DNA from 4 places in the Pantoea sp. X-Soil-OKNW-556 genome. Region 1 is predicted to be linked to each of the others. Evidence: predicted binding sites of a transcription regulator. Region 1 holds the regulator's gene; each other region holds the start of a gene.
The links. The regulator sigma-54, encoded in region 1, starts transcription at its own class of promoters, with help from an activator protein. The targets are predictions, from matches to a motif close to GTTGGCACANNTTTCGCTNT.
Positions count from the first base shown of each region.

Region 2: a site for sigma-54 is predicted at 3,683-3,702, ahead of hypA (hydrogenase maturation nickel metallochaperone HypA). Genes of this name have one in related genera too.
Region 3: a site for sigma-54 is predicted at 4,478-4,497, ahead of glnK (P-II family nitrogen regulator). Genes of this name have one in related genera too.
Region 4: a site for sigma-54 is predicted at 6,105-6,124, ahead of glnA (glutamate--ammonia ligase). Genes of this name have one in related genera too.

Region 1 covers NZ_AP035990.1:559,885-567,974, forward strand. Annotated here, with positions in the region: gene arcB (aerobic respiration two-component sensor histidine kinase ArcB) at 1-2,315, shown strand, start outside; gene mtgA (monofunctional biosynthetic peptidoglycan transglycosylase) at 3,212-3,934, shown strand; gene npr (PTS phosphocarrier protein NPr) at 3,940-4,212, opposite strand; gene rapZ (RNase adapter RapZ) at 4,209-5,063, opposite strand; gene ptsN (PTS IIA-like nitrogen regulatory protein PtsN) at 5,116-5,598, opposite strand; gene hpf (ribosome hibernation promoting factor) at 5,773-6,060, opposite strand; gene rpoN (RNA polymerase factor sigma-54) at 6,082-7,515, opposite strand; gene lptB (LPS export ABC transporter ATP-binding protein) at 7,564-8,090, opposite strand, start outside.
Region 2 covers NZ_AP035991.1:147,275-155,364, reverse strand. Annotated here, with positions in the region: gene hypE (hydrogenase expression/formation protein HypE) at 72-1,082, opposite strand; gene hypD (hydrogenase formation protein HypD) at 1,069-2,199, opposite strand; gene AC6I8T_RS21390 (HypC/HybG/HupF family hydrogenase formation chaperone) at 2,199-2,456, opposite strand; gene hypB (hydrogenase nickel incorporation protein HypB) at 2,447-3,298, opposite strand; gene hypA (hydrogenase maturation nickel metallochaperone HypA) at 3,291-3,653, opposite strand; gene hycA (formate hydrogenlyase regulator HycA) at 3,859-4,314, shown strand; gene AC6I8T_RS21370 (4Fe-4S dicluster domain-containing protein) at 4,404-5,009, shown strand; gene hycC (formate hydrogenlyase subunit 3) at 5,006-6,814, shown strand; gene AC6I8T_RS21360 (respiratory chain complex I subunit 1 family protein) at 6,824-7,750, shown strand; gene AC6I8T_RS21355 (hydrogenase large subunit) at 7,769-8,090, shown strand, end outside.
Region 3 covers NZ_AP035990.1:1,118,351-1,126,440, forward strand. Annotated here, with positions in the region: gene AC6I8T_RS04990 (PLP-dependent cysteine synthase family protein) at 1-153, opposite strand, end outside; gene AC6I8T_RS04995 (Lrp/AsnC family transcriptional regulator) at 269-730, shown strand; gene AC6I8T_RS05000 (SmdA family multidrug ABC transporter permease/ATP-binding protein) at 754-2,523, shown strand; gene AC6I8T_RS05005 (SmdB family multidrug efflux ABC transporter permease/ATP-binding protein) at 2,516-4,291, shown strand; gene glnK (P-II family nitrogen regulator) at 4,550-4,888, shown strand; gene amtB (ammonium transporter AmtB) at 4,920-6,209, shown strand; gene tesB (acyl-CoA thioesterase II) at 6,281-7,144, opposite strand; gene AC6I8T_RS05025 (YbaY family lipoprotein) at 7,350-7,907, shown strand; gene AC6I8T_RS05030 (MGMT family protein) at 7,961-8,090, opposite strand, start outside.
Region 4 covers NZ_AP035990.1:4,395,273-4,403,362, reverse strand. Annotated here, with positions in the region: gene hemN (oxygen-independent coproporphyrinogen III oxidase) at 192-1,565, shown strand; gene AC6I8T_RS20540 (YshB family small membrane protein) at 1,597-1,722, opposite strand; gene glnG (nitrogen regulation protein NR(I)) at 1,822-3,231, opposite strand; gene glnL (nitrogen regulation protein NR(II)) at 3,239-4,288, opposite strand; gene glnA (glutamate--ammonia ligase) at 4,549-5,958, opposite strand; gene typA (ribosome-dependent GTPase TypA) at 6,403-8,090, shown strand, end outside.

The sequences.
Region 1 (8,090 bases):
TAGCGCAGTACTACGTTGATTTAATGGTCAAACTGGGACTGGTACGCTTTTCGCTACTGTTGGCTTCGGCACTGGTGGTGCTGGCGATGGTGGTCCAGATGGCCGTCACTATGGTCCTGCGCGGTCATGTTGAGAGCATTGATGTGGTGCGTTCGGTGTTCTTTGGTCTGCTGATTACCCCCTGGGCGGTCTATTTCCTCTCGGTAGTGGTTGATCAACTGGAAGAGTCGCGTCAGCGTCTCTCCCGCCTGGTGGATAAGCTGGAAGAGATGCGCACGCGCGATCTTGAGCTGAATCAGCAGATGAAAGAAACCATTACCCAGCTCAATCAGGAGATTGCCGACCGTATTAAAGCCGAACAGGCGCGTGAGCAGGTGATGGATAAGCTGCGCGAAGAGATGGCTCGGCGTGAGCAGGCGCAGATTGAGCTGGAGCAGCAATCCTCCTTTCTGCGATCATTCCTTGATGCGTCACCGGACCTGGTGTTCTACCGCAATATCGACAAGCAATTCTCCGGGTGTAACCGGGCGATGGAACTGCTGACCGGATTGAGTGAGAAACAGCTCATTGGCCTGACGCCGCGCGATATTTACGACGAAGATGCCGCAACCAAGGTGCTGGAAACGGATGAAAAAGTATTCCGGCACAATGTCTCCCTGACTTACGAACAGTGGCTGCAATATCCCGATGGGCGTAAAGCCTGTTTCGAAATCCGTAAAGTGCCTTATTACGACCGCGTTGGGAAACGCAGTGGTCTGATGGGCTTTGGACGTGATATTACCGAGCGTAAGCGCTATCAGGACGCGCTGGAGAACGCCAGCCGTGAGAAAACCACCTTTATCTCAACTATCAGCCACGAGCTGCGTACGCCGCTTAACGGCATTGTTGGCCTGAGCCGCATTCTGTTGGATACCGACCTCAATCAGGAGCAGTTGAAGTACCTGAAAACCATTCACGTCTCCGCCATCACCCTGGGCAACATCTTTAATGATGTGATTGAGGTGGACAAAATCGAGCGACGTAAAGTGCAACTCGATAACCAACCGCTCGACTTTACCGGCTTCCTGGCGGACCTGGAAAACCTCTCTGGTCTGCTGGCACAGCCGAAAGGGCTAAAGTTTGTCATGTCGCCTGAACTGCCGCTGCCCCATAAAATTTCGGCGGATGGCACCCGACTGCGGCAGATCCTGTGGAATTTGATTGGTAACGCGGTGAAATTTACCCAGCAGGGCGAGATCGTGGTGCGCGTTGCCTATCACCAGGATGAGACGCTGCATTTTGAGGTGGAAGACTCCGGCATGGGGATCCCACAAGAGGAACAGGACAAAATCTTCGCCATGTATTATCAGGTGAAAGATCAGCATGGTGGTAAACCCGCCACGGGCACGGGGATTGGACTGGCAGTATCACGTCGTCTGGCACAGGCGATGGGCGGCGATATCACGGTACGTAGCGTTCAGGGGCAGGGTTCCTGCTTCACCGTCGAGATCAAGGCACCACGGGTCGCGGAAGAGGTTGAGGACGACAATCTGGACGATGCGATGCCACTGCCGGCGTTGCATGTCCTGTTGGTTGAGGATATTGAACTGAACGTGATTGTGGCGCGTTCGGTGCTGGAGAAGCTCGGTTGTAGCGTGGAGGTGGCGATGACCGGCACCGCCGCGCTGGAGATGTTCGACCCGCAGGAGTTTGATTTGGTGCTGCTGGATATCCAGTTACCGGATATGACCGGCCTTGATGTGTCGCGTGCCATTCATCAGCGACACGCCGGAGAGATGCTGCCACCGTTAGTGGCTCTGACCGCCAACGTGCTGAAAGATAAAAAAGAGTATCTGGATGCCGGTATGGATGATGTGCTGAGCAAACCACTGGCCGTCCCTGCACTGACCGCGATGATTAAAAAGTTCTGGGATTATCAGACGGAAACCGACACCCCGATGGCTGAACCGTCAGAAGAGAAAAACCGGACGCTGCTGGATGTGCCCATGCTGGAACAGTATATCGAGCTGGTGGGGCCTGGGTTGATTACGCAAAGCCTGACGATGTTTGAAAAGATGATGCCAGGCTATCTCGACGTGCTTGATTCGAACATGATGGCGCGCGACCAGAAAGGCATTGCCGAAGAGGGTCACAAAATCAAAGGTGCAGCGGGTTCGGTCGGTTTGCTGCATCTGCAAAAGCTGGCCAAACAGATCCAGTCACCCGAATTGCCTGCGTGGTGGGACAACGTTCAGGAGTGGATCGACGAATTAAAACAAGAATGGCAGCATGACGTGAATGTCTTACGTGAATGGGTTGCAGCGCGGGAAAAGTAACAAGGACCAGAAAAAAATGACCCCAGTCGAAACCGGGGTGCGCGAATACTGCGCCAACACCAGGGAAAATGGCGCTGCTGCTATTATTTGAGGTCTATCCTGAGCAACAGCGTGGTATTGGTTAACGCTTCAAAACCACCTTAGCAAATTCGTCACCACTTGTGACAAGATTCATTAAATTGTGTGATGTTGAGCAGCGTTTAAATACAGAAAACATTAATTTGCTGACACAGTCAAGCAAGGAATCAATTTCTTTGACTCATTGCATTAATTTTGACCAGTCGTTCTGTTTTTGGTCGGGTTTTAACTCGCTGAAGTGACGTAAAAACCCGGCAAGTGCGACGAAAGTCGCCTGGTCAGGAAAAATTCGCTTTTTTTCGTAGTAAATGCATGAAATATGGCATGAAACACGGTTGGTGGCGCGGGTTATCCAAAACGTTTTGGAAACCATCGATAGAAAGTTCCAGATTCAGGTTTTAACGATGGATGTAAACCAAAAAGTAGGCAAATTGCTTAACCATAATTCGAAGATAGCGCAAAGCCCTTGCGGATAATTTACACATTTTTTTCGGAATGCTCTCAATAATCAATGAGAGGGATCAACCACTGTGAAATTTCAATGTTAAGTATCGTGAACCAATTTGCGTGATCTTGATCACATTTAATGAAGTGTCTGTCAGCAACTTTTCCGATGAGTATTTAAGCATGGAACCGATTCCTTCATAGCGGAAGTGCTTGATGTATTTGGCTCTATTAAAGGAACGATGGTTGCGCAGGCAATGAATTTGTTCGATAAATCAACTGGTCAGGCAGCGATTCTTCGTATTCGACTATCATCGAATGCTATGGTGACCTTGGTGATTGATTAATACAGGGAACAGGTAAGAGATAATTTGATGGCTAAGAATAAAGGGAAACTTTGGCAACGTGTAAAAGTGTGGATCGCAAAATTTCTTCTCGCCTGGCTGGGTATTTGGCTGGCAGGGATTTTGCTATTTTCCTTCTTGCCGGTGCCTTTTTCCGCAGTGATGGTTGAACGACAGCTGGGTGCCTGGCTGCACGGCAATTTTGGCTATGTGGCGCATTCGGATTGGGTCAGCATGGATGAGATCTCACCGTGGATGGCGCTGGCGGTCATTGCCTCAGAAGATCAAAAATTTCCAGAACACTGGGGATTTGACGTTGCCGCGATTCAGTCGGTGCTGGATAACGAGGGTGATGAACGGATGCGTGGTGCTTCGACGCTATCGCAACAAACCGCGAAAAACCTGTTTTTGTGGGATGGACGCAGTTGGGTTCGTAAAGGGCTGGAAGCGGGATTGACGGTAGGAATCGAAACGGTCTGGACCAAGCGACGCATTCTTACGGTCTATCTGAATATCGCCGAATTTGGCAACGGTGTGTTTGGGGTAGAAGAGGCATCCCAGCGCTATTTTCATAAACCCGCCAGTCGCCTGACTATGGCAGAAGCGGCGCTGCTGGCGGCGGTATTGCCTAATCCGATCCGTTTTCGCGCCGACGCCCCTTCAGGTTACATCCGTCAGAGACAGCAATGGATTATGCGCCAGATGCGGCAACTGGGTGGGGAAGGTTTCCTTAACCGCTACAAATTGCACTGAAGCGGTTAATCCTCATCAAAACCGGCTTCAAACAATTCAATTACCGCTGCCAGCGCCTGGGTTTCTTCCGGGCCGCTGGCTTCAATCTCAATATGGCCGCCTTTGGCGGAATCCAGCATCAGCAGCGCAATTACGCTGCTGGCTTCCGCTTCCGTTCCTGCTTCATTACGCAGCAGCACTTCTGCGTCGAAACTTTGCACCAGTTCAAACAACTTCATCGCCGGGCGCGCATGCATGCCCAATTTATTACGAATCTCAACGGTTTGCTTCACGGTCATGATTTGCGTTTTTCCAGGGTGCGATGACGGGATTGCACATTTTTACCGCGCGAACGGAAATAGTCGGCCAGTTGTTCGGCGATATAGACCGAACGATGCTTACCACCGGTACAACCGATTGCGACAGTGAGATAGCTACGATTATTGGTTTCCAGCATGGGGAGCCACAATTCAAGGTAGCTGCGTGTCTGATAGATAAAGTTGTGCACTTCAGTATGCCGGTCGAGGAACGCGGCCACCGGGCGATCAAGGCCGGTCATCGGACGCAGTTTTGGGTCCCAGTGTGGGTTAGGCAGAAAACGCACATCAAACACATAATCGGCATCAATCGGAATGCCATGCTTGAAGCCAAAGGATTCAAACACCATCGTTAGCTCGCGTTCGCGTTTACCCAGCAGACGGGTGCGAAGCATTTCAGCCAACTCATGCACCGACATCTCGGAGGTATCAATGATCAGGTCAGCCCGTGAACGCAGTGGTTCAAGCAGGTCGCTCTCCTCATCAATCGCGCTTTCCAGTGACAAATTCTTACTGGAGAGTGGATGCAGGCGGCGTGTGTCGCTGTAGCGACGGATCAGCGTGTTGCGATCGGCGTCGAGGAACAGCAACTGTGGCGAAAACGAGTCCGGCAGGTTGTTAAGCGCGGTTTCGAAAATCTCCGGTGATTCCGGCATATTGCGCACGTCGATACTGACGGCAGCAGAGATGTTGCGTTCGCTTAAGGTATTGGCCAGTTCTGGCAGCAATACCACTGGCAGGTTATCGACACAGTAAAACCCCATGTCCTCAAGCGCACGCAACGCGACTGATTTTCCTGAGCCTGACCGACCGCTAACGATCATCAGCACCATCACATTTCTCCCGTTTTAAACCGGCGCATTGGCCGGTAAAAGTATCTGTCGCTTAAGGGTGGTCTTCCTGCGCTTCTGTGATAATGGCATAGAGTTCTTCATCGCTCTGCGCAGCGCGCAGACGGCGACAGACGGTTTTATCTGCCAGACGTTTTGCCACCAGCGATAATGTATGCAGATGGGTTTTACACTGGTCTGCGGGCACCAGTAGCGCAAACAGCAGGTCCACAGGCTGGTTATCCACCGCATCAAAAGCGATAGGTTGATCGAGGCTAATGAACACGCCTACGGCGCGCAGCGTGTCCTCCTCCAGTTTGCCATGTGGAATGGCAATACCATTGCCAATACCGGTACTGCCCATGCGTTCACGGGTGAGGATCGCTTCGAAAAGCGTCTGGTGAGGCAGATTGAGCTGTTTGGCTGCCAGTTCGCTGATTATTTCCAGCGCACGTTTTTTACTCTGGCAGTGTACGCCGCTGCGGGTGCAGTCCAGCGTAAGGACCGAGCTCAATTCCAGTGTCAGATCGTTGTTCATCATCGTTTCACTTGCGAGTTCACATAGCCGCGAGGATCACCCACTTTACCCCTTATCACGGGAAAAATGCAGTGTCTCCTGTTGGCGCTTGCGCAGATGACAAAACGGGGCGGTCAGCCCGCCCCATTCTGTGCTCTGAGTACCGAACCTATCAGTACTCTGCAAGCGTGAAGGTTAGTGTTTTTTCAGTTTATCTTTATGTTTGGTCAACTGACGGGAAAGCTTGTCGATCAATCCGTCAATCGCCGCGTACATGTCTTCCGCTTCCGATGTCGCGTGCAATTCACCGCCGTTCACATGCAGTGTTGCATCAGCAATCTGCGTTACCTTTTCCACTTTCAGAACAATATAGACCTGATTAATCCGATCAAAATAGTGTTCCAGTTTGGCAAATTTGCTATTTACAAATTCGCGCAGCGGCTCGGTAATCTCTACATTCAGTCCGGTAAGGTTTATTTGCATAGGTCTTCCTTCTCAATACATTCAAACCAGCTGCTTGCGCTGATTCGAGGGCGGGATGGACAAAGACTCGCGATACTTAGCAACCGTACGGCGGGCCACCATGATGCCCTGTTCAGATAACATGGAGGTCAGTTTGCTGTCGCTCAAGGGTTTTGCGGGATTTTCCGCAGAGATCAATTTTTTCACCAACGCACGTATTGCCGTCGAGGAGGCTTCGCCGCCACCTTCGGTATTCACATGACTGGAGAAAAAATATTTCAGTTCAAAGATGCCACGCGGGCTATGCAAGTACTTCTGCGTGGTAACACGGGAAATGGTGGATTCATGCATATCCACGGCCTGGGCGATATCCGCCAGCACCATCGGACGCATGTACTCCTCGCCCTGTTCAAAAAACGCCTGCTGCTGCTCGACAATACAGCGAGTCACTTTCAGCAGCGTGTCGTTACGGCTCTCCAGGCTCTTAATCAGCCATTTGGCTTCCTGTAAATTGCTGCGGATAAACTGGCTGTCGCTGTCATTACGCGCCGCACCGCCCATCGCAGCGTAGTGCTGATTAATTTTGAGACGCGGTACGCTGTCGGCATTTAGCTCAACTGTCCAGCGGGTGCCGACCTTGCGTACCAGTACATCCGGGATGACATACTCAGGCTCGCTGGTGTTGACCGACTGACCTGGGCGCGGATCAAGCGACTGAATCAGCAACATTGCCTCTTTCAGCACATCTTCTTTCAGACGCGTCATGCGCATCAGGCTACGGAAATCGTGATTGGCCAGCAGATCGAGATGATCGCTCACAATCAACCGTGCTTCCGCCAGCATCGGCGTATCGGCGGCATATTGGGACAGCTGCACCAGCAGGCAATCACGCAAATCGCGTGCGCCAACGCCGACCGGATCAAAACGCTGTACGCGTTTCAATACCGCTTCCACTTCTTCCAGCGTCAGTTCTTCATCACCGATGCTGTCGCAAATATCCTGGAGCGTCACGGTGAGATAACCGGTGTCGTCAATGGCATCGACAATCGAAGTCGCAATGGCGCGGTCGGTATCGGTGAACGGTGTCAGCTCAACCTGCCACATCAGATAATCCTGCAACGACTGCGTGGTTTCGCCCTGATAGACCGGCAGCTCATCATCCTGGTAATCGGTACCCGTACCGGAAGGCGTTCCGGCGGTGTAGATTTCATCCCAGGTTGCATCGAGCGGCAGCTCTTCCGGCATGTCCTTCTGTTCCAGCGCCTCGCGGGTGTCGAGGGCTTCGCTTTCCTGATATTCGCGTGCGTCTACTTCTTCATGGAGTTCTGATTGTTCGAGCAATGGGTTGCTTTCCAGCGCCAGTTGTAATTCCTGCTGGAGTTCAAGCGTAGAGAGTTGCAGCAAGCGAATTGCCTGCTGCAACTGGGGTGTCATCGCCAGCTGTTGGCTGAGCCTGAGTTGCAAACCTTGCTTCATAATCCGGATTGAATTTCCTAAGCAAACGTCGGAGGTTCCGACACCTTATCAGAGTCTGAACTCTTCGCCCAAATAAACACGCTTAACCTGCTCATCTGCAAGTATTTCATCGGGTGTGCCGTGAGCAATCAGATGCCCCTGGCTGACGATGTAAGCGCGTTCACAAACGGCAAGGGTTTCGCGTACGTTGTGGTCGGTAATCAGCACACCCAACCCACTGTCGCGCAGATGTTCAATGATCTTCTTGATATCAATGACGGAAATCGGGTCAACACCGGCAAATGGTTCATCCAGCAGGATAAACTTAGGATTGGCAGCCAGCGCGCGGGCAATCTCGACACGACGGCGTTCACCGCCGGAGAGTGCCTGGCCCATGCTGTCACGCAGGTGTTCGATGTGGAACTCTTCCATCAGTTCGTTGGCTCGATCCTGACGCTGCTCTTCGCTGAGATCGTCACGGATCTGCAATACGGCCATCAGGTTGTCGTAAACGCTGAGGCGACGGAAAATCGAGGCTTCCTGCGGCAGATAACCAATGCCGCGACGGGCACGCGCATGCAGCGGCAGAATGCTGA
Region 2 (8,090 bases), on a different replicon from region 1:
GTGAGTCCATCGTCCAATATTGATGAGAATTAAAGTTTATGTGGTTTTCTTTCGGGGAGACCAGGCATAGATCAACAAATTCGTGGCAAGGGTTCTGCATGCGGGAGTTCCAGGGTACGTCTGACGCCATAAAGTCCGTTCATTCTGACGCCGGGCTTTTCAGTCACGATGCCGATAATTGCGGCACGCTCACCCAAAGGATGGCGCTGCAATGCAGCGACGACTGCCGGTGCCGCTTCGGCTGAAGCTGCTATCAGCAGTTTTCCTTCATTGGCAAAATTCAGCGCATCCAGACCTAACAATTCGCAAACACCTCGCACCGCCGGGGAGAGCGGTAGCTGACTTTCGTGGATTTCCATCCCGCAGTGGCTGGCAGCGGCGAACTCATGCAGTACCGCATTGACGCCACCGCGCGTGGCATCACGTAACGCCTTCACGCCGCTGATGCCGACCAACGGCGCAATCAACGTAGACAGTGGCGCGCAATCACTTGCCAAATCCCCATCCAGCCCCAGCTGTTCACGCAAATTGAGGATCGTGGCTCCGTGGTCACCCAGGGTGCCACTGACGATCAACACATCGCCAACGTCAATCTGTGCTGCGCCCCAGCTTAATCCGGCAGGAATCGCGCCAAGACCGGCGGTATTGATGAATAGCTTATCGACCGCGCCACGCGGCACCACTTTGGTGTCGCCGGTAACGATGCTGACCCCCGCGTCTCTGGCCGTCTGCGCCATGCTGGTCACCACCCGTTCCAGCGTCACTAACGGCAGCCCCTCTTCAAGGATAAAACCACAGGAAAGCCAGCGCGGCTGCGCGCCACTGACGGCAATATCGTTGACCGTGCCGCACACCGCCAACTTGCCGATATCCCCGCCAGGGAAAAAAAGCGGATCGATAACGTAGCTGTCGGTGGAAAATGCCAGCCGATCCCCTTTACCGGTCAGCTCGCTTAACCCCAACCGCGCCTGATCTTCCTGCTCCGCCAGCCAGGGATTGTCAAAAGCCTGGAGAAACAGATCGGCGATCAGTTGCTGCATCATTCTGCCGCCACTGCCATGTGCTAATTCAATTGATTTCATCATTCACTTCCTGACTTCTGTACTGATACCAGGCCGCGCAGGCCCCTTCCGAGGAGACCATCAGCGCACCAAAGGCGTTTTGTGGATTGCAGCCCTTGCCGAACATCGGACATTGATGCGGTTTACAACGCCCGGTGAGCACATCGCCACAACGTGCGCGCGGGTCGTCACTCACCTGCTGCTGCTGTGGCCGGAATCTGACCTCCGCATCATAGGATTGATACGCCTCCGTCAACTGAACACCGGATTCCGCAATCACCCCCAATCCGCGCCATTCAGACGCCCCTCGGAGGCAAAAAACCTCGCGCATGGCTTGCTGCGCCAGCAGGTTTCCCTCATCCGGCACCACACGTTTGTATTGATTCTCCACCCGGCTTTGCTGCTTGATTTTTTGCTCCACCAACATCAACACGCCCTGCAACAAATCCATCGGCTCGAAACCCGCCACCACCAGTGGCCGCCGGAAATGCCGGGGGATAAACTCATAGGCGGCAGTGCCGATCACCATGCTGACATGACCCGGTGCCAGGAAGGCGTCGATGCGGTTATCCGGCTGCGACAGCAGGCTGCGCAGGGTGGGGATAAGCGTAATGTGCTGGCAAAAGAAGAAGAAATTGGTGACCTGTTGCGCTTTGGCCTGTTGCAGCGTAATGGCCGTGGCGGGCATGGTGGTTTCAAAGCCGAGAGCGAAAAACACCACCTTACGGTGTGGATTCAGACGCGCCAGCGTCAGGGCATCCATCGGTGAATATACCACCCGTACATCCGCCCCCTGCGCTTTGGCCTGCATTAGCGATCCCTGTCTGCCCGGCACGCGTATGGCGTCGCCGAAGGTACAGAAAATCACTTCAGGATGGCGGGCAATTTCAATGCAGCTATCAATGCGCCCCATCGGTAACACGCATACCGGACAGCCCGGACCGTGGATAAAATCGATGTTATCAGGCAGCAACTGATCGAGGCCAAAACGGAAGATGGCGTGGGTATGTCCCCCGCACACCTCCATAATCTGCAACGGATGCTGTGCATCGTAATCCAGCAATGGCGCCCGCTTATTCAGGGTTTCAATCAGCTGCATCACGCGGGTGGGATCGCGATATTCATCAACATAACGCATCAGCCACGCTCCTCGCCGTACAGCAAGGCCCCGACATCAGGTTCCATGTCGAACATGTTTTGCAGCGCATCGAGGGTGTCACGCGCCTCCGCTTCATCAATGATGCTCATGGCAAAGCCAACGTGCACCAACACCCACTGGCCCACCGCCGCATCACCCACCAGCGTTAAATTCACATCGCGCTGCACACCACACACATCCACTTTCGCGTCATTACCCTGGCGCTCAACAATCTGGCCCGGAATGCCTATGCACATCGCTCGCTCTCCAGCCAGTTAATCCACGCTTCCATGCCTGCGCCGCTGGTGGCGGAAACCAGCATGATCTGGATATCCGGGTTGACCTCGCGGGCATAGGCCAGACAACGGTCGACATCGAATTGCAGATACGGCAACAAGTCAATTTTGTTGAGCAACATCAGCGAAGCCGCAGCAAACATATACTTATATTTTAGTGGCTTATCCTCACCTTCCGTCACCGAGAGCAGCGCAACTTTGTGGCGTTCACCCAAATCAAAACTCGCCGGACACACCAGGTTGCCGACGTTTTCAATAAACAGCACCCCGTTGTCTGCCAGCGGCAGACGCTGCATCGCCGTCTGAACCATTTGCGCATCCAGATGGCAACCTTTGCCGGTATTCACCTGAATCGCTGGTGTGCCCGTGGCGCGGATGCGTGCGGCATCATTTACCGTCTGCTGATCTCCCTCGATCACCGCGCAGGGCACCTTGCCCTGTAACCGTTTCAGGGTTTCGGTCAGCAGGGTGGTTTTACCGGAGCCAGGGCTGGACACCAGGTTCAGCACCAGTTGACGCTGCGCAGTAAAAGCGGCGCGATTCGCCTGCGCCAGCTGATTATTTTTATCCAGCACATCAAGCTCCAGCTCCAGCATCTTACGCTGGCTGATACCCGGTGCATGGGCTTCGGCCACGCCGTGCCCATAATGCAGATCGCCATGCTCACTGAGGTTTATGCCAGAAATCCGCGGCACCCGACGTGGTGCCGGGGCAAACGGGGCGCTGCGAAACGCCGAATGCGGGTTACGCTCATCGCCTTCGATATACAGGTTGCCTTCACCGCAACCACAGGTACTACACATGATTGATCTCCTGATCGATTTCCAGCCGCTTAATTTGCACGCCATCATCCGCCACGATGCGCAGTTGATGACCGCCACATTGCGGGCACCGTCTGACGCGCTGCGTAAGCAGCGTGATGTACTGCTGGCAATCGTGACACCAGCACTCCGCCTCCTGCTGATGAAGATGAAGTTCACACCCTTCAGCCAGGGTGCCCCGGCACGTCAGTTCAAAGCAGAACTGCATCGCGCTGGTCTCCACGCAAGAAAACGCCCCGACCTCCAGCCAGACCGCAGTGACACGGCGTGCGCCATGTTGTCGTGCGTGGTTATCGATCAGTTCGACTGCGCGTTGACAGAGGGTAATTTCGTGCATGCTGCCTCCTGGGTTCACTGAGGGCTGCTAATGCAAAGACGGTGCCAGCGCGGCGGCGTGTCGATGTCAAAGATGACGAAATGACATGTCACTGACGGTTTTTTTGCAACGGGAATTTATATATTAACCATAAAATTCAATACGTTAAAAACATGGCACGAAATGTGCCTTAGGGGAATATCCGCACAAACAGAGTGATTTAATAATGGATATTAGGGAACTGAGTGACAAAGCAGCCTACATCGCTGATAAGCATCAACGCTTGCAGGCACAGTGGAAACAATACGGCAACGCCTTAGTTCAGGGGATAACCCTGTCAAAAGCCAAACTGCACCACACCATCGCCTGCACACCGGGGGATGACTTGCGCTTCTTCTTATTTGAACACTTCGTCATTCATATTCAGCCAGGCGAAGGCTTTAACAATCACCGTATCGAGTACTTTCTCGCGCTGCCGGATGACAGCGATAAGATATTGATTGGTCATGCCAATATCGATAATGACGGTTGCATCGACAATGCCTTCAGCAATCGCGATCGCGAGAAAGTACTTACCCACTATCTGGAACTGATTCAGCCGATTTACGACAGCCTCTATCTGGCGGTCCATGAAAACACCCCGGTGTCGATGGAACGGCTACAACAAGCCGCCGTGGCGTAAAGAGGTTGAGGGTGTCGAAAACTGTCGAAGCGACAGGTTATCGGCATGATTTCGTCATTAATGACGACAGTCACCAGAGGAATCCGTTGGTGAACCGTTTTGTAATCGCTGATTCAACATTATGCATTGGTTGTCATACCTGTGAAGCGGCCTGCGCGGAGACGCACCGGCAACAGGGTTTACAGTCGATGCCGCGTTTAAAGGTGATGCGCAACCGGGACGAATCCGCCCCGCAGTTGTGCCGCCACTGCGAAGACGCCCCTTGTGCCAGCGTCTGCCCGGTGAATGCCATTAACCGTGTGGATGGCGCGGTACAGCTGAACGCTAACCTGTGCGTCAGCTGCAAACTGTGCGGCATAGCCTGCCCGTTTGGGGCTATCGAATTTTCCGGCAGCCGCCCGTTACACATCCCGGCAGACGTCAACAGCCCCAAAGCGCCTGCCGCCCCTGCCGATCCCCTGCGCGTTAGTTCGCTGCTGGACTGGGTTCCTGGCATTCGTGCTGTCGCGGTGAAATGTGATCTGTGCAGCTTCGATGAGCAGGGTCCAGCCTGCGTGCGCACCTGTCCGACGAAAGCGCTGCAACTGATCGACAACACCGATATCGCCAAAGCCAGCAAACGCAAGCGTGAACTTACGCTGGCGGGTGCGCTGGGTGATTTAAGCCTGTTCAGCCAGCCAGAGGCACGTAAATGAATGTTTTTTTTCTGATCCACTGGGCACTGACCGGTCTGATGCTCAGTGCGTTACTGGCGGGCATCACCGCGTTTAACCGGCACATCAGTGGCGTTGTTGCCGGTATCGGTGGCGCGATAAGTTGTGCGTTGCTGCTGGCAGCCAGCGTCCAGGGCCTGCTCGGATTCAGCGCCATCCTGACGCTGTGGCGTTGGCAGCTACAACTGAATAGCTTTAACAGCATATGGTTAGTGACAGTGTCACTCTGCGGCCTGTTTATCTGCCTGTTTAACGTAAGCTGGCATCGGCATTCTCAGGTTAAAGCCAACGGTTTGCTGGTCAATCTGATCCTCGCCGCCGCGACTGTTGCTCTGCTCGCCGCTAACCTCGCCACCCTGGTGGCGATGGCCGAAATTGTCGCGCTGGCAGGCTACTTCCTCACCGGATGTCGCAAGTCCGGCCAACTCTGGTTTGCACTGGGTCGCCTTGGCACGCTTCTGCTGGTCGCTGCCTGTTGGTTGCTGTGGCAGCAGTTTGGCACGCTGAGTTTTGACGGATTACGCCTGGCGCTCCAGGGGGCGGCGCTCTCTCCGCTGGTGTTGCTGTTAAGTTTGCTCGGCTTTGGTCTGCTGGCGGGCATTATTCCGCTGCACGGCTGGGTACCCCAGGCGCATGCCAATGCCCCGGCTCCGGCCGCAGCGCTGTTTTCCGCCGTAGTGCTGAAGGTAGGGTTGTACGGCATGATCAGCGTTTCACTGATCGCCGACGTGTTGCCGCTGTGGTGGGGGGTGCTGGTGGTGGTGCTCGGTATGGTGACCGCCTTTACCGGCGGGCTGTACGCCCTGATGGAGCACAACATCAACCGCCTGCTGGCTTATCACTCGCTGGAAAACATCGGCATTATCCTGCTGGGCGTGGGTTGCGGCTTTATCGGCATTGCGCTGCACCAACCGGCGCTGGTGGCGTTGGGGATGATCGGTGGCCTCTACCATCTGTTTAATCACAGCCTGTTTAAAACCACGCTGTTCCTCGGCGCTGGCGCGGTGTGGTTCCGCACTGGTCAGCACGACATTGAGAAACTGGGCGGGATTGGCAAGCGTATGCCGCTGATTTCGTTGGCGATGCTGGTGGGTTTGATGGCGATGGCCGCCTTGCCGCCGCTTAATGGCTTTGCCGGTGAATGGGTGATCTATCAGTCATTCTTCCAGTTAGGCAACCAGGCTTCCTTTATTGCGCGTGTCCTTGGGCCGCTGCTGGCGGTTGGACTGGCGATCACTGGCGCGCTGGCGGTGATGTGTATGGCCAAGGTCTATGGCGTCACCTTCCTCGGCGCACCCCGCAGCCCGGAGGCCGAACAGGCCACCAACCCGCCCGGCCTGATGAATATCACCGTCGTTCTGCTGGCGTTGGGTTGCGTGATTGCCGGTGTCGCGACTCCCTGGTTGCTGCCGTTGCTGCAACATGCCATCCCACTCCCACTCAACACCGCGCAGACGCTGGTATCGCAACCGCTGATCGCCCTGCTGCTGATTATGACGCCACTGCTGCCTGTGCTGTTGCTGGTGCTGTTCCGTGGCGAACGCCTGCCGCACCGCACGCGTGGCCCGGCATGGGTTTGTGGCTACGACCACGAAGCAGCGATGGTGATCACCGCATCGGGTTTTGCCCAACCGGTGAGAGCGGCCTTTGCGCCCCTCCTCGCCTTACGCAAACACCTTAATCCGGTGCGATGGGTGCCTGGCTGGCGGGGTGACGGGATCGCCATCACGTTCCGGCGTCTGGCATTTATTGAACTGGCGATTTTGCTGGTCGCGGTCATCGCCTGAGGAACCACTATGACGACGTTATTTTTTGCCCTTACCCAGGCGTTGGCCTTATTTCTGGCTGCGCCCTTGCTCTCCGGCATTTCGCGCATGGCCCGCGCGCGCTTGCATAACCGGCGTGGTCCTGGCGTGTTGCAGGAGTATCGGGATCTGTTCAAGTTACTCGGTCGCCAGAGCGTGGCACCCGCCGCTGCGGGTTGGGTTTTTCGCCTGATGCCGCTGGTGATGGTCGGCGTGATGTTGACCATTGCTACTGCGCTGCCGGTGGTTACCCTCACCTCGCCGTTGCCGCCAGTTGGCGACCTAATCACCTTGATTTATTTGTTCGCCATCGCCCGCTTCTTTTTCGCCATTGCGGGCCTGGACACCGGCAGTCCGTTCACCGGCATCGGTGCCAGCCGCGAGACGATGCTCGGCGTGCTGGTGGAGCCGATGTTGCTGCTCGGCCTGTGGGTGGCGGCTCAGGTGGCAGGCAGTACCCATATCAGCAACATTGCCATGACCGTCCATGCCTGGCCGCTCAGCCACAGTCTGACGCTGTTGCTGGCGCTGGCCGCCTGCGCCTTCGCCACGTTTATCGAGATGGGGAAACTGCCGTTTGACCTGGCGGAAGCCGAGCAGGAGTTGCAGGAGGGGCCACTTTCCGAATACAGCGGCGCAGGCTTTGCCGTACTGAAGTGGGGCATTTCGTTAAAACAGTTAGTGGTGCTGCAAATGTTTGTCGGGGTGTTTTTGCCCTGGGGGCAGATGCACGCCTTTAGCTGGGGTGGCGGGGTACTCGCCGTGGTACTGGCCATCGTCAAACTGATTGCCGCTGCCCTGCTGATCGCGCTGTTTGAAAACAGCATGGCACGCCTGCGGATGCTCGAAACGTCACGTATTACGTGGGCCGGTTTTGGTCTGGCCTTTTTAGCCTTCGTCTCCTTGCTGGCGGCGTAATTGCAGAGAACTTATTTCATGTCTGAAGAGAAAATCGGTCAACACTACCTTGCTGCACTGCACCTCAAGTTCCCCCACGCGGTGCTGGAGGAGAGCTGGCAGACCAAAGATCAAATCACCATTACCGTCAAACTCAACATGCTGCCGGAAATTGTCGAATGGCTGTATTACCAGCAGGGAGGCTGGTTATCGGTGCTATTCGGCAATGATGAACGCCAACTCTGCGGCAGCTATGCGGTTTACTACGTACTGTCGATGGAGAGCGGCACCAAATGCTGGATCACCGTCCGGGTGGCGGTAGACGCCCATCGACCAGAGTTTCCATCGGTGACGCCACGCG
Region 3 (8,090 bases), 560 kb from region 1:
CAGGCTACCGCTCGGATGGGTGCTTTCATCTTTCAGGTAAAAACCAATGCCGGGAAAATCATCCAGGTTAAAGCGAATCAGATGGGTGTCGGCAGAGCGCTGAAAATCAGCGTTAATTTCGTTAATAGCGTGACGAATCCAGGGCGTTTGCATGCTAAGTTTCCGCAAAATTTAATCGCCACAGTGTAAGGCACTGGCAGGAAAAAGAGGTTGCTTTAATCGGTGTATAATGGCTCGATGAGAGAAAAATTTTCTCCCGGAGAGGTAAATGCTAGATAAAACTGACCGTAAACTGCTGGCGCTATTACAGCAGGATTGCACCTTGTCACTCCAGACGCTGGCAGATGCGGTCAATCTCACCACCACCCCGTGCTGGAAACGCCTGAAAAAACTGGAAGATGATGGCATTATTCGTGCGCGCGTGGCGCTGTTAGACGGCGATAAAATCGGTCTGGCGCTGACCGCGTTCATGTTTGTCAAAACCCAGCAGCATAGCAGCGACTGGTATCAGCAATTTGTCAGCGTGGTCCAGCAGATGCCGGAGGTAATGGCGTTCTATCGTATGGCCGGCGAATATGACTATCTGCTGCGTATTCAGGTGGCAGATATGAAAAGTTACGATGGTTTTTATAAGCGGCTGGTGAATGGCGTACCGGGTCTGATTGACGTGACCTCCAGTTTCGCGATGGAAGAAATTAAATACACAACCGCATTGCCGGTAGCACCCTGACGGGTAAAGAAAGAGACAGTCTTGTGCGATTATTCAGCCAGTTAAGTTGGTATTTTCTGCGCGAGTGGCGGCGATATCTGGGCGCGGTCACTCTGCTCATCATCATTGCGCTTCTGCAATTGCTGCCACCGCATTTGGTGGGCGTAATTGTTGATGGCGTTACCCAACATACCTTAAGCACCGGACGACTGATGATGTGGATCGGCGTGATGCTGGTCACTGCGGTGGTGGTTTATCTGCTGCGTTATGTCTGGCGCGTGCTGCTGTTCGGAGCCTCTTACCAACTGGCGGTGAAATTACGTGAAGATTTTTACCGTCAATTGAGCCGCCAGCATCCGGCATTTTACCTGCGTCATCGCACCGGTGATCTGATCGCTCGTGCCACCAACGATGTTGACCGCGTGGTCTTTGCCGCCGGGGAAGGGGTGCTGACGCTGGTGGATTCACTGGTGATGGGTTGTGTGGTGCTGGTGGTGATGAGCGTACAAATCAGCTGGCAGTTGACGTTACTGGCGTTGGTACCGATGCCGATTATGGCGCTGATTATCCATCGTTACGGCAATCAGTTGCATGATCGTTTCAAACTGGCACAGGCGGCGTTCTCCAGCCTGAATGATCAAACTCAGGAAAGCCTGACCAGCATTCGCATGATCAAAGCCTTTGGTCTGGAAGATCATCAATCGCAGCAGTTTGCGGCCATCGCGCGCGATACTGGCGAGAAAAACCTGCGAGTGGCAAGGGTAGATGCGCGTTTTGATCCCACCATCTATATCGCGATTGGTTTCTCCAATTTGCTGGCGATTGGTGGCGGGAGCTGGATGGTGTGGCATGGCAGCCTGACGTTAGGGCAGCTCACCAGCTTTGTAATGTACCTCGGCCTGATGATTTGGCCGATGCTGGCACTGGCGTGGATGTTCAATATCGTTGAGCGTGGCAGCGCGGCCTGGAGCCGTATCCGTGCGTTGCTGGCGGAAGCTCCGGCAGTGGAAGACGGCCAGCAAATGCTGCCGCCGGAAGCCGGGAATTTGCAGGTGGCGATCCGCGAGTTTCGCTATCCGGCGAGTGCCGGTGTGGCGCTCAGCCATGTCAATTTTCAGCTCAAACCCGGCCAAATGCTGGGCTTATGTGGCCCCACTGGCTGTGGCAAAAGCACGCTGTTAAGCTTGCTTCAGCGCCATTTCGACCTTGAACAAGGCGATATTCGCTATCACAACACCCCGCTGTCGCAGTTGCGCATTGATAGCTGGCGCAGCCGCCTGGCGGTGGTGAGCCAGACGCCGTTCCTGTTTTCCGATACCGTCGCCAATAACCTTGCGTTAGGTCGACCCAATGCCAGCCAGCAGGAGATTGAGCAGGTGGCGAAGATGGCCTGCGTTCATGAGGATATCCTGCGGCTGCCGCAGGGCTATGAAACCGAGGTGGGTGAACGTGGCGTGATGCTCTCAGGCGGTCAGAAGCAGCGCATCGCTATTGCGCGTGCGCTGTTGCTGAATGCCGAGATCCTGATTCTGGATGATGCATTATCTGCGGTGGATGGACGCACCGAGCACGATATTCTGCACAACCTGCGGCAATGGGGTCGGGGCCGTACGCTGATTATCAGTGCGCATCGTCTGTCGGCGCTGACCGAAGCCAGCGAGATTCTGGTATTGCAGCAGGGTCAGGTGATGCAGCGTGGCGACCACGACGATCTGGTGGCAGAAAGCGGTTGGTATCGTGATATGTACCGTTATCAGCAACTGGAAGCGGCGCTGGACGAGGATGAGATCAGCGAAGGAGCGAGTCGTGGCTAAATCTGTGCGTCTGTGGCCAACCTTGAAACGTTTACTGGCCTACGGCAAACCGTGGCGTAAATCGTTATGGCTGGCCGTGGGCATGTTATGGCTGGCGGCGGCGGCCGAAGTCACCGGGCCGGTGTTAGTCAGTTATTTTATTGATCATCTGGTGGCGCAACACCAGATGCCGTGGGGCATTGTCGCCGGGTTGGTGGTCGGATTTATTCTGCTGCAATTGCTGGCAGCGGGCCTGCACTATTTTCAGTCGTTGCTGTTCAACCGCGCGGCGATCGGCGTGGTGCAAAAATTACGTTCTGATGTGATGAATGCCGCGCTACGACAGCCGTTAAGCGCCTTCGATACCCAACCGGTCGGTCAAATCATCTCACGCGTGACCAACGATACCGAGGTGATCCGCGATCTGTATGTCACGGTGGTGGCAACGGTGTTGCGCAGTGCGGCGTTGATCGGCGCGATGCTGGTGGCGATGTTTGCGCTCGACTGGCGTATGGCGCTGGTGGCGATAGTAATTTTCCCGCTGGTATTGACGGTGATGTTGATCTATCAGCGTTACAGCACACCGATAGCGCGACGGGTGCGTAGCTATCTGGCCGACATCAATAACGGCTTCAATGAAGTGATTAACGGCATGAGTGTCATCCAGCAGTTCCGCCAGCAGGCGCGTTTTGGTGAGCGCATGGGGGAGGCCAGCCGTTCGCACTATCTGGCGCGAATGGAGACGCTACGACTGGATGGCTTCTTGCTGCGTCCATTACTGAGTTTATTCTCTGCACTGATTTTGTGCGGCCTGCTGATGTTGTTCAGCTTTGCTAACCCAGGCGTATTTGAGGTGGGCGTTCTGTATGCCTTTATCACTTACCTCGGGCGTCTGAATGAGCCGTTGATTGAACTCACTACCCAGCAATCGATGCTGCAACAGGCGGTGGTGTCGGGTGAGCGCATCTTTGAGTTGATGGATGCGACTCAGCAGGATTACGGCACGGATAACCGGCCACTGGCCTCCGGGCGTATTTCCCTGCGTGATGTCAGCTTTGCCTATCGCGCCGATCGTGACGTGTTAAGCCAGATCGATCTGGACGTGCCGCCCCGTGGCTTTATTGCGTTGGTTGGCCATACCGGCAGTGGCAAAAGTACGCTGGCAAACCTGCTGATGGGGTACTACCCGGTGACGCGCGGCAGTATCGAACTGGACGGTCGTCCATTGCCACAACTGACGCATCAGGCGTTACGTCAGGGGGTAGCGATGGTGCAACAGGACCCGGTGGTGCTGGCAGATACCTTGCTCGCCAATGTCCGTCTTGGGCGCGATATCCCGGAGCAGGCGGTGTGGCAGGCGCTGGAGACGGTGCAGCTTGCCGCGCTGGTGCGCGCTATGCCTGAGGGTATTCACACCCGGTTGGGCGAGCAGGGCAATAACCTGTCGGTCGGTCAGAAACAGTTGTTAGCGCTGGCGCGGGTGCTGGTATCGCTGCCGCAAATTTTGATCCTTGATGAAGCCACCGCCAATATCGATTCTGGCACTGAGCAGGCGATTCAGCACGCCCTGCGTGCCTTGCGTCAGCACAGCACGCTGGTGGTGATCGCGCATCGCCTCTCCACTATTACTGAGGCAGACCAGATTCTGGTCTTGCATCGCGGTCAGGTCGCTGAACGCGGTACGCATAGCCAGTTACTGGCGCAACAGGGGCGTTACTGGCAAATGTACCAGTTGCAACAGGCGGGCGATGAACTCGCGGCGGGCATTCCCTTAACGACTGAAGGGTGACTTGCACCTTTTTTGCGCACCTTTATCGGATTATTCTGTAGAAATGCACTTCTTTGAGGCTATAAGCACCAAAGAGGTGCAAACAATCCACTCCTTTCTTCCTTTCCTGCTGGTATTTGTGTTGTTCATCACAGAACGAAGCGCGCTGTAGCGCGGCTAATCTGCTGACTCTGCGGTTTTTTTATTTATGGCACACCCTTTGCTTATATCCCTGCGTGTCCGGTAAGACTCACTCATTAAATACCTGGAGGGGATCGTATGAAGCTGGTTACCGTGGTAATCAAACCATTTAAGCTGGAGGACGTGCGTGAAGCCTTATCCTCTATTGGCATTCAGGGACTGACAGTTACCGAAGTGAAGGGTTTCGGTCGCCAGAAAGGTCACGCAGAGCTTTATCGCGGTGCCGAGTACAGCGTGAACTTCCTGCCAAAAGTAAAAATTGATATCGCCATTGCTGATGATCAACTGGACGAAGTCGTGGATGTGATCAGCAAAGCCGCTTACACCGGCAAGATTGGCGACGGCAAAATTTTCGTTGCGGAACTGCAACGCGTTATCCGTATTCGTACTGGCGAGACCGACGAAGCAGCACTGTAACTAGGCCTTGATTGTGATGGGATGGAAAGAAATGAATAAAATGATGACGAAGTTAGGCCTGACCAGCCTGGCGCTGTTACCGTCTCTGGCCATGGCGGCAGCTCCTGCCGTTGCGGATAAAGCCGATAACGCGTTTATGATGATCTGCACCGCGTTGGTGTTGTTCATGTCGATTCCGGGCATCGCCCTGTTTTACGGCGGTCTGATCCGCGGTAAAAACGTATTGTCCATGCTGACTCAGGTAGCGGTAACCTTCTCTCTGGTTTGTGTGCTGTGGATGATTTACGGTTACTCGCTGGCTTTCAGCGAAGGCAATGCCTTCTTCGGTAGCTTCCAGTGGGCGATGTTGAAAAATATCGAGCTGAAAGCGCTGATGGGCACCTTCTATCAATATATCCACGTTGCGTTCCAGGCTTCCTTCGCCTGTATCACCGTGGGCCTGATTGTGGGTTCCATTGCGGAACGTATTCGTTTCTCTGCGGTGCTGATTTTCGTTGCGGTATGGCTGACTCTGGCTTATCTGCCGATTGCACACATGGTCTGGGCTGGCGGTCTGCTGGCATCTGATGGCGCGCTGGACTTTGCGGGCGGTACCGTTGTTCACATCAACGCTGCGGTTGCTGGTCTGGTCGGTGCTTATCTGGTGGGCAAACGTGCTGGCTTCGGTAAAGAAGCATTTAAACCGCACAACCTGCCAATGGTGTTCACGGGTACTGCAATCCTGTATGTGGGCTGGTTCGGCTTCAACGCTGGTTCTGCTTCTGCGGCCAACGAAATCGCTGCCCTGGCATTCCTGAACACCGTCATTGCGACGGCGGGTGCGGTACTGTCCTGGACCTTCGGTGAGTGGGCACTGCGTGGTAAGCCTTCTCTGCTGGGTGCCTCTTCAGGCTTCATCGCAGGTCTGGTTGCTATCACTCCGGCGTGTGGTTATGTCGGTGTTGGCGGCGCGCTGATTATCGGTCTGGTCGGTGGTTTGGCTGGTCTGTGGGGTGTCACGACCCTGAAGAAATGGCTGCGTGTTGATGACCCGTGTGATGTGTTCGGTGTGCACGGCGTGTGTGGCATCGTGGGTTGTATCCTGACTGGTGTGTTCGCTTCCTCTTCACTGGGTGGCGTAGGTTATGCTGAAGGCGTAACCATGGGCCATCAGGTATGGATCCAGCTGTTCAGCGTGGGTGTCACCATCGTCTGGTCTGGTGTGGTTGCCTTCATTGGCTTCAAACTGGCCGATATGATTGTTGGCCTGCGTGTTCCAGAAGATCAGGAACGTGAAGGTCTGGATGTTAACAGCCACGGCGAAAACGCTTACAACCAGTAAGAGCCGGGCTGAAAAAGAGAGCAGTGCGCTAAAATAATAAAAAGCAGAAGGGGCGAGTCATCGCCCCTTTTTTATTCGCTGCGTTGGCGCATCACCCCTTCCTGCACCGTGGTTGCCACCAGCGTGCCATCCTGAGTAAAAAACTCCCCGCGTACAAACCCGCGTGCACCTGATGCTGAGGTGCTGACAACGCTATACAGCAGCCATTCTGACAGGTCGAACGGGCGGTGGAACCACATTGAGTGGTCGATAGTCGCGACCTGCATGTCGGGCTCAAGGAAGCCTTTGCCGTGCGGCTGAAGCGCTACAGGCAGGAAGTTGAGGTCTGATGCATAGCCAAGCAGATATTGGTGAATCCGACGATCCTGCGGCAGTTGACCGTTAGCACGCACCCACACCTGACGTACCGGCTCATCAACACGGCCTTTCAGCGGGTTGTGAATCTGCACCGGACGAATATCGAGAGGACGTTCAGAGAGGAATTTTTCCCGTAATTTAATCGGCAGATGCGCTGCCAGCTTATGCGCCAGATCCTGTTCCGATGGCAAATTATCCGGGGCGGGGACCTGTGGCATGCTGTTCTGATGCTCAAATCCGCTTTCCGGTGCCTGGAACGAGGCCGTCATGTAGAAGATCGGTTGTCCATTTTGTACAGCGCTGACGCGGCGCGCGCTAAAGCTTTTGCCATCCCGTAGAGTTTCGACATCATAGATAATGGCTTTCTGGCTATCGCCCGGACGCAGGAAGTAACTATGGAATGAGTGAATGATACGTGCTTCCGGCACTGTCTGTTTCGCTGCATAAAGCGCCTGGCCAACCACCTGACCACCAAACACCTGACGCAGGCCGAGGTCTTCGCTTTGACCGCGAAATAATCCCTCTTCCAGTTTTTCCAGATTCAACAAATTAAGCAGGTTGTGCAGTGCCTGGCTCATAACGGATTCCTCAGTGATACCGGTCGGGCAAGTGTGAAAGATCCGACCAGTTGTCGTCAATCTTTTTGCCGTGGTTTCAGCAATCTAAGACCCGTCTTAAGCGCATTGCGGATTTTTGTGCCAGAATTAAGGGCATTCGGCGGTTGAATAGCTGCACATTATTTTTGCCGCCGACAATCATAGTGTTCATAAGGAGACGACATCAATGAAACTCTGGCAAATCATTAGCGGTATGACATTGGCTGTGGCGGTCGCAGGGTGCGCGGATCACAGCAAACCGGTGGCAACGCCAACGTTGGGTGCAACGGTTGCCGGTCAGCAAACGGCCATTGCGCAGCCGAATGTAAGTGGCTCCATTTATATTCGCCAGCGTATTGCGTTACCGCCGGATGCGGTGCTGACGGTGACTCTGTCAGATGCCTCACAGTCCGATGCACCATCCCGCGTGCTGGCGCAGCATGTGGTGCGTACCGAGGGCAAACAGGCACCGTTCCAGTTTGTGCTGCCCTATAACCCGGCAGACATCCAGCCGAACGCACGCATTCTGTTGAGTGCAGCAATAGCCATTGATGGCAGACTGGCGTTTATCACTGATACGGTAAAACCGGTGATTAATCAGGGCGGAACCAAGGTCGAATTGTTGCTGGTGCCTACCACCAATATGGCGATGCCAACGCAGCCTGGTGCGGCAACGACCGTGCCGTCTACCTCTCCAACGCAGGTGACACCATCGTCTTCAGTGCCTGCGGCGACCAGTATGTAAACGGATATCGTCCCGGCGCGATTTATCGCACCGGGACGAATGTGTACCGGGTATCAATCCTGATCCCAACGATATCGCGCCAGTTCAATTTCTCCCGCATCACTCACTTCGATCCCTTCAGCTTCCAGCGCATCGCGCTGACGAAACAAATCATCACCCTGTAGCGAAATACGTCCGTGACGA
Region 4 (8,090 bases), 3.8 Mb from region 1:
AGGTATTGACCGATGTTTTGGCCTGGATCAATTTTAGCGCTGCTGCTGGCATGTTATCTCATCAGCTTATTGTTTAAACTACGCCGTCTGTCGCGCCTGAAGTCGCGTTTACGCCGGGTTTCTGCTCGTCACCCTGTTCACTCTTCTGCTTCGCGACCCGCCTTCAGACGACGTCACCGTAAGGAGTGAGCATGTCATCGCAGCAGATTGAATGGGATCAGCGGCTAATCGAAAAGTATAATTACGCCGGTCCACGCTACACCTCCTATCCTACTGCGCTGGAATTCAGTGAGAATTTTGGCGAAGCCGATTTTCAGCAAGCGGTGGCTCGCTATCCCGAACGTCCTCTCTCACTTTATGTGCATATCCCGTTTTGCCATCGGCTGTGCTACTTCTGTGGTTGCAATAAAATCGTCACGCGTCAGTTGCACAAAGCAGACCGTTACCTTGATGTGCTGGAGCAGGAAATTCGTCAGCGTGCGCCGCTATTTGCGGGCCGCCGTGTTACCCAGCTGCACTGGGGTGGTGGAACGCCCACGTTCCTCAATCAGCAGCAGGTTAGTCGGCTGGTGGGCCTGTTGCGCAGCCATTTTCTCCTTGCGGATGATATCGAAATGTCGATCGAGGTTGATCCGCGCGAAATTGAGCTGGAGATGATCGATCATCTGGGCGCGCTGGGTTTCAACCGCCTTAGCATGGGCGTACAGGATTTCAATAAAGCGGTGCAGGAGAAGGTCAATCGCGTGCAGGATGAGGCAATTATCTTTGCGCTGGTGCAACGTGCGCGTGATCAGGGTTTTCGCTCGGTCAGTATCGATCTTATCTACGGATTGCCCCTGCAAACGCCAGAGAGCTTTGCATTTACCTTGCAACGCGTTATCGACCTCAACCCTGATCGTCTCAGCGTATTTAATTACGCGCATCTGCCCGCGTTATTCGCCGCCCAACGCAAGATCAAAGATGATGAGCTACCCAGTGCTACGCAAAAGCTGGAAATTTTGCAGCAGACCATTGCCACGTTAACCGGTGAAGGCTATCAGTTCATTGGTATGGATCACTTCGCCCGGCCGGACGACGAACTGGCGGTGGCGCAGCGTGCTGGCAAATTGCACCGTAATTTTCAGGGATATACCACGCAGGGTGAGACGGACCTGCTGGGGCTGGGGGTGTCGGCAATAAGTATGATCGGCGACAGTTACGCGCAGAACCATAAAGAGTTAAAAACCTGGTACGCCAGCGTGGAGGAGCAAGGTAACGCGCTATGGCGCGGCCTGACCCTTAGTGACGATGATTGCCTGCGTCGTGATGTTATTAAGGCGCTGATTTGTAACTTCGCACTGGATTACGCGGCTATTGAGGCGCAGTGGCCGATCGCCTTCAGGCGCTATTTTGCTGAGGACTTGCAACTATTGGCGCCGCTGGTGGCGGATGGTTTAGTGGAACAGCATGAAAGGGGATTGCGCATCACTGGCGTGGGCCGCCTGCTGATCCGTAATATCTGCATGTGCTTTGATGCGTATCTGCGGCAGAAAGCGCGCCAGCAGCAGTTTTCGCGGGTGATTTAAAACGACAAAGGGAGCCAGGGCTCCCTTTGTATTAACTGAACAGACTCACGGTAATGGCGCACATCACAGCGGCAATGGCCGTTTGCGGTGAATGGCTGGCCGCGTTGCCGATCGCCGCGATATTATGCGTGATCACCTGGATGACTGACTGGAACATGTTCTCTTCTCCCGATTGCCGCCCGTATGATACTGAACGGCACCGGTCTGTACAGATGGGGTGAGCATAAAAATCGTGCAATAAGCCCGCTTTTTACACTTACTCCATGCCCAGCTCTTTCAGTTTACGTGTCAGGGTATTACGTCCCCAGCCAAGCAAACGCGCCGCTTCCTGTTTATGTCCCTGCGTATGACGCAAAGCGGTTGTGAGCAGGGTGCGCTCCATCTCCGGCTGTGCCTCAGATAGCAGGTTTTGATGACCGGAACGCAGTGCACGATCCGCCCATTGTGCCAGTAAGGTGGCCCAGCTATCCGGCAGCGACTGCACCGGACTTTCCGGCGTACTGGATTCAAACAGTTCTGCGGGCAGATCCTGAATCAGTACTTCCTGGCCCGCAGCCATCACGGTCAGCCAGCGACAGGTATTTTCCAGCTGGCGCACGTTACCGGACCAATGCAAACGCGTCAGCGCCGCTTCGGTTTCCGGGTGCAAAATTTTCGCTTCTACACCCAGTTCGCGTGCAGCAACTTGCAGGAAGTAGCGGGCCAGGCGCGGAATATCTTCACGACGTTCACGCAGCGGTGGCAGATGAACACGAATTACGTTCAGACGATGGAATAAGTCTTCACGGAATTTGCCTTCCTGTACGCGCATTTCCAGGTTTTGGTGGGTTGCGGCGATGATACGCACATCCACTTTAACTGGCGCATAACCGCCAACACGGTAGAACTGACCATCGGCCAGCACGCGCAGCAGGCGGGTTTGCACGTCGAGCGGCATATCGCCGATCTCATCAAGGAACAGCGTACCGCCATCAGCTTGCTCAAAACGTCCCTGACGAATCTGATTGGCACCGGTAAATGCACCTTTCTCATGACCAAACAGCTCAGACTCAATCAAATCTTTGGGAATCGCCGCCATGTTCAGCGCGATAAAGGGTGCTTTAGCGCGCGGGCTATGGCGATGCAGGGCATGCGCCACCAGTTCTTTACCGGTCCCGGATTCACCGTTAATCAGCACGCTGATAGAAGAACGCGACAGACGGCCAATAATGCGAAACACATCCTGCATCGCTGGTGCTTCACCGATAATATCGGTCGTAGGGCCGCTTACCGGTTGATTGCGCGGCTGCTGCTGCTCCTGATAGTGGCTGATGGCGCGTTCTACCAACGCGACCGCTTCATCAATATCAAATGGCTTTGGCAGGTAATCAAAAGCACCCTGCTGATAAGCACTGACGGCGGCATCAAGATCGGAGTGCGCCGTCATAATGATGACCGGCAGCATCGGATGGCGCTGTTTGATTTGTTTCAGCAATGCCAATCCGTCCATGCCTGGCATACGAATATCTGACAGTAAAACATCTGGGGTTTTGGTCGAGAGCGCTTCCAGCACCTCGTTGCCGCTGTCAAACGTTGCACAGCTCAAACCGGCTCCAGTGAGCGCACGTTCAAGCACCCAGCGGATGGAGCTATCGTCATCGACGATCCAGACTATCCCTCGTTGCATAGAAACCTCACTGGCGAATAGGCAGGTAAACCGAGAATTCGGTGTGACCAGGCCAACTGTTAAATTCTATTTTTCCTGAATGCTGATCGATCAGACTGCGGGCAATCGACAGACCTAAACCGGTGCCGCCTTCGCGCCCACTCACCATCGGATAGAACAGCGTATCCTGCAGTTGAGCCGGAATGCCTGGGCCGTCATCTTCAATATCAATGCGTGCCACCAGGCGATATCGCACACCATGCAGCGTTAACTGGAACGCGGTGCGGGTGCGGATAATAATTGTGCCGCCTTCTTCACCCAACGCCTGAAGCGCGTTGCGTACTACATTCAGCAGAACTTGTTCGATTTGATCCGGGTCGTGTGGCAACTCCGGCAGGCTGGGGTCGTAATCACGCACCAGCGAAACGTTATCCGGCAACTCCATCGACACCAGATTGACCACGCGTTCAGCCACCTGATGAATGCTCTGAGTGACATGCAAACCAGGCTGCTGAGGGCCAAGCAAACGATCTACCAGATTTCTCAGTCGATCGGCTTGCTCAATAATGACCTTGGTATATTCATTCAGCGAAGGGTCGGGTAGGGCGCGAGATAGTAATTGCGCGGCACCACGCAAACCCCCCAGCGGGTTTTTAATTTCATGTGCCAGACCACGTACTAAATCGCGGGCGGCGACCTGCTGAGCATGCTGAATTTGTTCCTGACTGAGGCGGCGTTGATTATCCATCGGCGCCATTTCCAGCAAAATTAAGCCATCGGGCAGACGTTGCGCCGTGAGCGACATAATATGCGCGCGGCCATCCACCACTAAGGTCACTTCGCTGTCTGTAAAGCCCTGGCCGGCCTCAAGACTCTCGCGCATAACCTCAATATTCAGCGAAAAATAGCCGGTTAATTCAGGTAACGGCGTGCCAAATAATTTCCGTGAACTCTGCGCCAGTAATTGCTGTGCCGCCGGATTGGCGTAATGAATAACTAATTCATTATCAACCAGCAAAATACTGTTTATCAGGGAGTTGAGAATCTGCCCCGCATCGGGCAGCGTGCCAGTTGCCATACAGCGTTCCTCTGCACTAATTTAGTGCATTATAGCCTTTGGTTGTAAAAACCGTAATTTGAACGATGAATTCGTGGAGAAAAAAGCCCATCCGAAGATGGGCTGAAAGTTTCCACGGCAACAAAAAATCTTCAGCGTCTTTCGTGCCGCAGCCGCGTTGGCTGCTCTCACTCACTCGGGGCACTGAGCTATCTCAGCTCCCCGGGATTCATTCGGTTGCCGCCTTGCTGCAACACGAAATCCGCGGAATATTTAATTAATTACACGCTGTAGTACAGCTCGAACTCTACCGGGTGCGGAGTCATGCGAACGCGGTCGTTTTCAGACTTACGCAGTTCGATGTACGCGTCGATAGCGTCGTCGGTGAACACGCCACCACGGGTCAGGAACTCGCGGTCTTCGTTCAGGCAGTTCAGCGCTTCTTCCAGTGAACCAGCCACTTTTGGAATCTCAGCTTCTTCTTCCGGCGGCAGGTCATACAGGTTTTTGTCCATCGCATCGCCCGGGTGGATCTTGTTGATGATGCCGTCGAGGCCAGCCATCAGCAGCGCGGTGAATGCCAGGTACGGGTTAGCAGCCGGGTCCGGGAAGCGCGCTTCAATACGACGTGCTTTCGGGCTGGCAACAACCGGGATACGGATTGAAGCAGAACGGTTACGGGCAGAGTAAGCCAGCATTACCGGAGCTTCGTAGCCTGGGACCAGACGCTTGTAAGAGTTGGTGGTCGGGTTAGCCAGGGCGTTGATGGCTTTAGCGTGCTTGATGATACCGCCGATGTAGAACAGAGCAGTTTCAGACAGGCCGCCGTATTTGTCGCCAGAGAACAGGTTCACGCCGCCTTTAGACAGAGACATGTGGCAGTGCATACCTGAACCGTTGTCACCGAACATCGGCTTCGGCATGAAGGTTGCAGTTTTGCCGTAAGCGTGAGCAACGTTGTGAACAACGTATTTGTAGATCTGAATTTCGTCAGCTTTTTTGGTCATGGTGTTGAAGCGGGTTGCCACTTCGTTCTGACCAGCAGTTGCCACTTCGTGGTGATGAGCTTCAACCACCAGACCCATCTGCTCCATGGTCAGACACATAGCAGAACGGATGTCCTGAGCTGAGTCAACCGGCGGAACCGGGAAGTAACCACCTTTGATGGCCGGACGGTGACCTTTGTTGCCACCTTCGTATTCTTTACCGGTGTTCCATGCTGCTTCGATATCGTCGATAGCAACGTGTGAACCAGAAGTTGAAGAACCGAAACGGATGTCATCGAACAGGAAGAATTCCGGCTCAGGTCCGAACAGAACGGTATCAGCGATACCAGAAGAACGCAGGAAGTCTTCTGCGCGCTTGGCGATAGAACGCGGGTCGCGATCGTAGCCCTGCATGGTGCCTGGCTCAAGGATGTCACAACGGATGATCAGCGTCGGATCTTCGAAGAACGGGTCCAGAACGGCAGTGGTTGCGTCCGGCATCAGTACCATGTCTGATTCGTTAATGCCTTTCCAGCCACCGATGGAGGAGCCATCGAACATTTTGCCTTCTTCGAAGAAGTCAGCGTTAACCTGGTGAGCAGGGATAGTAACGTGCTGTTCTTTACCTTTGGTATCGGTAAAACGCAGGTCAACAAACTTAACTTCGTGCTCGTTCATCATCGAGAGAACGTGTTCAGCGGACATACTCAACTCTCCTGGAAATTGTCATTGTCGTCGTGGTGAGAGAACTTCGTTGCCTGGAATGTGTCATGGGTTCTGACATCTCCTAACCAAAGATCTCGGCAAGCTCTTCAACCGTTGTGCAACTGTCGTTTTCGCTTGAGAATACTAAAGCGAATTCTGTGCCAACTTTATTACAGCGGATAAAATCGTGCTGTGATGCGCCCTGTCGTGAGTCGATGACTGCACCAGGATGGATTTGATGCACCGAAATGGTGCCTTTGTGGCAAATAAAAGCACTATTTCAGTGCAAAATGCCATCGCAGTGCAGATTAATGCACCGCAATTGGTGCTAAAAACCAGCGCTGTAAGAAACTTTAGGCGAAATCTGTGATCATGTTCAGTCTTCCGCTTAATCCGTGTACAATAGCGCGTTATTTCTATTTCTATAATGCCTGAGGCAAAGCTGTGACCGAAAATTTGCGTAACATCGCCATCATCGCGCACGTTGACCACGGTAAGACCACCCTGGTTGATAAACTGCTGCAACAGTCCGGTACTTTTGACGCCCGTACCGAAGCGACTGAGCGCGTAATGGACTCCAACGATTTGGAGAAAGAGCGTGGAATCACCATCCTCGCGAAAAACACCGCCATCAAATGGAATGACTATCGTATCAACATCGTTGATACCCCGGGACACGCCGACTTCGGTGGTGAAGTTGAGCGCGTGATGTCCATGGTGGACTCGGTGCTGCTGGTTGTCGATGCGATGGATGGCCCGATGCCGCAAACTCGCTTCGTAACCAAAAAAGCCTTTGCTCACGGCCTGAAGCCGATTGTTGTTATCAACAAAGTTGACCGTCCTGGCGCGCGTCCGGACTGGGTGGTTGATCAGGTATTTGACCTGTTCGTTAACCTTGATGCGACTGACGAACAGCTGGACTTCCCGATCATTTACGCTTCTGCGCTGAATGGTATCGCAGGTCTGGATCACAACGACATGGCAGACGACATGACCCCGTTGTATCAGGCGATTGTTGACCGTGTTTCTCCGCCGCAGGTTGAAGTCGAAGCGCCGTTGCAGATGCAGATCTCTCAGCTGGACTACAACAACTACCTGGGTGTTATCGGTATCGGCCGCATCAAACGCGGTAAAGTGAAGCCGAACCAGCAAGTTACCATCATCGACAGCGAAGGCAAAACCCGTAACGGTAAAGTCGGTAAAGTACTGGGCCACCTCGGTCTGGAACGTATCGAAAGCGACCTGGCTGAAGCGGGCGACATCATCGCGATCACCGGTCTGGGTGAGCTGAACATCTCTGACACCATCTGTGATCCGCAGAATGTGGAAGCGCTGCCAGCCCTGAGCGTGGACGAGCCGACAGTAACCATGTTCTTCAACGTCAACACCTCACCGTTCTGCGGTAAAGAAGGTAAGTACGTGACCTCGCGCCAGATTCTGGAGCGTCTGAACAAAGAACTGGTACACAACGTTGCGCTGCGCGTTGAAGAAACCGCTGATGCTGACGCCTTCCGCGTTTCAGGTCGTGGTGAACTGCACCTGTCCGTACTGATCGAAAACATGCGTCGTGAAGGCTACGAGCTGGCGGTATCCCGTCCGAAAGTAATCTTCCGTGAGTTCGAAGGCCGTAAACAAGAGCCGTTCGAAAACGTTACCCTCGACATCGAAGAAACCCACCAGGGTTCTGTGATGATGGCGATGGGTGAGCGTAAAGGCGACATGAAAAACATGGATCCAGATGGTAAAGGCCGTGTGCGCCTTGACTACGTGATCCCAAGCCGTGGCCTGATCGGCTTCCGTAACGAATTCATGACCATGACTTCAGGTACTGGTCTGCTGTACTCCACCTTCAGCCACTACGACGACGTGCGTCCGGGCGAAGTGGGTCAGCGTCAGAACGGCGTACTGATCTCGAACGGTCAGGGTAAAGCGGTAGCCTTCGCCCTGTTCGGTTTGCAGGATCGCGGTAAGCTGTTCCTCGGCCACGGTGCAGAAGTCTATGAAGGCCAGATCATCGGTATTCACAGCCGTTCTAACGACCTGACCGTAAACTGCCTGACCGGTAAAAAACTGACCAACATGCGTGCGTCAGGTACCGACGAAGCGACCACTCTGGTTCCGCCAGTGAAAAT